Regions from separate parts of the Paenibacillus sp. 4624 genome, predicted to be linked through region 1. Evidence: a T-box and tRNA genes for the amino acid it is inferred to sense, from the RefSeq annotation. Region 1 holds a T-box; the other holds one or more tRNA genes.

Region 1 (2,206 bases):
CATTTAGCGATACTGCAAGCCGGTTCTGGTTTCAGTATGCTTATCGTGAGTCGGATTACATGAAGATCACACCTCAAGGAGATGTGCCGAATGTAGCTGTGTTTATCGGTGAGCATTTTGATCAGACTGCCATCCGCGAACAATTGCTGGAATTGGAAGCGGTAAAACAAGACTAGGTTAATGGTTCAAAGTTCCTCCCGGGTGGGTATTAAGAAGCATAGCAAACTTTGCCTGGGAGGTAACTTTAAATGACACAACAACAATACCAACAATGTATCGATGCTTGCCTGGAGTGCATGAATGCTTGCAATGTATGTTACATATCGAGTTTGAAAGAATACGATTTGGCGATGCTTCGTGACTGTATCCGTCTGAACCGGGAATGTGCTGATATATGTGCATTTGCAGCGCAAGCGATGACACGTGGAAGTGATTTCATCGGTGAAATCTGTGAACTGTGTGTCAAAGCATGTGAAGCCTGCGCAGCAGAATGCGGGAAACATGAACATGATCATTGTCAGGCCTGCGCTGAAGCTTGCCGTAGATGTGCTGAGGCTTGCCGTTTAATGGCTGCGGTTGCTAAATGATCTTTAGTATCACTTTCAAATAACGGGGTTGCTAATCCATACCAGGATATGTATAATGATTTGAAATGATCGAAACAGCAATATCCGTGATCGGGAGAGTAGCTCAGATTCAACCATGGCAGCGAGCCGGGACAGGTGTAAGCCGGTATGTGATGAACTGTGTGAAGCGCACCCGTGAGATGGTTATCCGAAGTCATGTATAGGCGCCATTTGGAGTTCGTTGTATATGAATTTGAGGGTAATCCGGCATGCAACCGTTATTTGCACCGAGCGGATCGGTTTTACTTGACTTGCAGCTTGCTGTAATGCAGGTGACTGTTCACTTAGAGTGGTACCGCGGGAACTGTAAACACAGCTCTCGTCTCTTATTTGAAGAGACGAGAGTTTTTTTGCGTTTATTTTAGGCATATTTCATGCAGAGAAGGAGTGTTGGATGTGTTATTGAAACAGGCTGCAACTCAGATTGCCCCGTTAACCGGGCTTACACCAGAAGAAGTATTGAGATTATTGGAAGTTCCACCGCAAGAGGAAATGGGAGATGTTGCATTTCCGTGCTTTACGCTAGCCAAGTCGCTACGAAAGGCACCGGTCGTTATTGCTGGAGAAATTGCCGTTGCATTACAGACTGAGGGTATGGATGCTACAGCTGCGGGTCCTTATGTGAACATTCGTTTTGACCGGAATGTTCTGTCGCCCCAATTGCTCGAGGAAGTGGGTAGTGAGACATTTGGTAAACTGCAGCTCGGGCAAGGAGCGCGTGTTGTCATTGATATGTCCTCGCCTAACATTGCGAAACCGTTTGGCATTGGGCATTTGCGTTCGACGGTTATTGGTGCAGCATTGTATCGTTTATATAACGAAGCGGGTTATACCTCAGTAAGTGTGAATCACCTAGGGGACTGGGGAACCCAGTTTGGCAAGCAAATCACGGCATATAAGCGGTGGGGAAATGAAGAGACACTACAAGCGGATCCGATTCGTAATTCTCTCGAACTATATGTTCGTTTTCATGATGAAGCAGAGAAAGATCCTTCTCTAGAAACCGAAGCACGGGAATGGTTTCGTAAGCTGGAGCAGGGGGATGAAGAAGCGCAACGTTTATGGACCTTCTTCGTAAACGTGAGTATGCAGGAGTTCAACCGGATGTATGAACGCTTGAATGTGGATTTTGACCATACGCTGGGTGAGAGCTTTTATAATGACAAGATGGGTGCAGTTGTGGAGGAACTTCGAGCCAAGGGACTGCTGGAGGAAAGTGACGGTGCGCTCGTTGTACGGCTAGATGAAGAGAACATGCCACCATGTCTGATTATTAAAAAAGATGGAACCACGATCTACCCAACCCGGGATTTGGCAACGGCAATCTATCGTCATGATGTGATGCAGGCAGATAAGTTGTTGTACGTTGTGGGTGGGGAGCAAAAGCTTCACTTCCGTCAAGTATTTACGGTATTGTCCAAGATGGGGTATGACTGGGCAGACCATTGTGAGCACATTCCGTTTGGTCTGATGCGTTTCGAGGGACGGAAGATGTCCACACGCCGGGGAAAGGTGGTTTTTTTACAGGAAGTACTGGATGAAGCCGTCGCTCGTGCCTTGCAAATTATTCAGGAAAAAAA
Region 2 (2,206 bases), on a different contig from region 1:
TTGGTAATCCCGTGTTCCATAGACCGCCATAACATATTGTATCCACAGTTCCTGGGCAAAATAAAAGAGCGTAGGTTCATGAACCTCCGTCTGGTCTGCCACCCGTTCCAGAATCTGCACAATCTGAAGTGGGAATTCTTCCGGTTTAAGTGGAACGCTAGCGATATCAACCTCTACTTCTTCGTCACCTCTAGTGAAATGAATGATGTCTTGTACTCCTCGACGACGCAGGGTTTGCATGACTCTGAACTGTAATAGAGGATGAAGCACCTTCGTTTGCAGCCACCCAATCAGTTCTTCATCCACCTTCGGAACGTCCAAAAATGCCAGTTGCTCGAGAGCCAGCATCGTCTGTTCAGATAGCGGGCCTTCCATAACCGTCCGGAGCAGCTTATCTGCGTAACCATCGTCCTGAGCAAGTTTCGATATGGCGTGTTGCCTTGCCATTTCTTCCTCGCTGATGTCTTCTTCCTCTTCTTCTCGAATGGTCTGCATTTCTAATTCTTCATATTGAGGGAAAGCAGCCTGCAGCCACTCCAGCAACGCCCTCCACTCGTCATAGTGGCGTTCTTCCTGCCCTTGGCATTGCAACAAAAAGCGAAGCAAGTCCATTGCTTCACCGTAACGTTCATTTTCAAGCATAACTGTCAGCTGTATTTGGTAATAGTCCAGCGTTTTTGGAAACAGCACAATTTTATTGTTGTGCTCGGTTTCCGGGGTTGTGGATTCCTTGATAGGAGCACCTCCTCTGTTCCTGAATCTCCAGCCCGAATCGGCCGTGAATAGATATATATCAAGGAAATATGGATCTATTTTCTGATTTCTTCTGATATTCTAACATAACCTTAATTAGAAAGAAAAAAACGTTGCGGCCGCCAAATATCATATATGAAAACAAGCCTAAAATAAAACATTTGATATATCTTTTTATTTGTGATAAAATCATTTTTGCTTGAAAAATTTCTATGTCTCAGTAGCTCAGCAGGATAGAGCAACGGCCTTCTAAGCCGTCGGTCGGGGGTTCGAATCCCTCCTGGGACGTCAAAAAAGGAAGCTTCCTTCGGGGAGCTTTTTTGCGTTCTGGGGATGGGAGACCCCATAGGTTCGCCGGAGCATCAGCTTCGCTTGGCCTTGGTTGGTAAGTATTCGCTTCGTCTGCTCTACCCTTAAGGCTTTGACGAAAGGAGCAAGCCGTTTCTGAAAGCTAACAAGCCATTTTGCAGTTAGGTCACCCCACCTCCCCACCATGCCAAAAATTCTAACGATCACCAGGAAGCTTATTTGCCCCATTTTCGCCGTTCTAATTTTCTTACGATCACCAGAGAGCTTATTTCATCGATTTCGTGCTTACTTTGTGCTTTTTCGCGCTAAATTGTCTAAATAGCGTTCCTGAGGATCGTTAGAATTTGAAAAGGTTCTTTTTCCTCCAAATAAGGTTTCTGGTGATCGTTAGAAAACAGTGTCCATATTGAGTCATTTCCAAATTCTCTGTGATCCATGTGAGCACAAGATAAATAACGGTATGACTAAGTTTTATTTTCCCTTCTAAAATTACCTTACACGAGATACCTTTTACACACTCAGTTCCTCTCTCTCCGGTCACAGCATATCATTTCCTACATTTCCCCAGCCTAACTCTCTATTATCCACCTCTCGACGCCTTCGTTAGTATTACATCTCATTTTCTTGCTCAATCCTTACGATTTCACTCCAGCTCCATCACAATTGCCCTAGTTATGACAGGGGGCGGTTCGCGCAAAGTACTTCACATAATCCTAAAAGTCATCTGTCACCACACTTAGTCCAACTAGTAATGTCAATGTAAACTATCAATAAGAGCAAACATTTGTTAAGTTTTGCTTTCCATTGCCCCATATGACACACAATGTTATGCTTGTTTAATGAATATTGTACCAATCCATACATATCAACTTCCTATAGAAGCTGTACTTTGTTTGGTTCAGTAATTCGCTTTACATATTTATTTGGAAACAGGAGATTAATGATGCCCTCACCTACTACACAACTACAGCATTCTGCTCCTTCCGGGGGAGAACAACCGTCTCAACAAACATCTCAAACATTCGGGTTGTTACTCGCCGGAATAATTGTTATCGCTGCTACGATGCGGTCACCCATCACAGCCACCGGTCCCGTCGTGGAATTAATCCGTTCAGACACCGGCATCGGACATACGATGGCTGGA

What was found. The T-box of region 1 lies ahead of argS (arginine--tRNA ligase). A T-box ahead of a tRNA ligase gene usually reads a tRNA of that ligase, here a tRNA-Arg.
Region 2: it encodes a tRNA-Arg, which carries the amino acid that the T-box ahead of argS (arginine--tRNA ligase) is inferred to sense. The anticodon was not compared.

The regions. Positions count from the first base shown of each region.
Region 1 is NZ_JBNDJR010000004.1:43,579-45,784, reverse strand. It holds gene ABIE27_RS10635 (CobW family GTP-binding protein) at 1-176, shown strand, start outside; gene ABIE27_RS10630 (four-helix bundle copper-binding protein) at 249-587, shown strand; T-box leader at 665-956, shown strand; gene argS (arginine--tRNA ligase) at 1,023-2,206, shown strand, end outside.
Region 2 is NZ_JBNDJR010000016.1:50,455-52,660, forward strand. It holds gene ABIE27_RS27385 (hypothetical protein) at 1-690, opposite strand, end outside; tRNA gene ABIE27_RS27390 (tRNA-Arg) at 968-1,041, shown strand; gene ABIE27_RS27395 (CynX/NimT family MFS transporter) at 2,006-2,206, shown strand, end outside.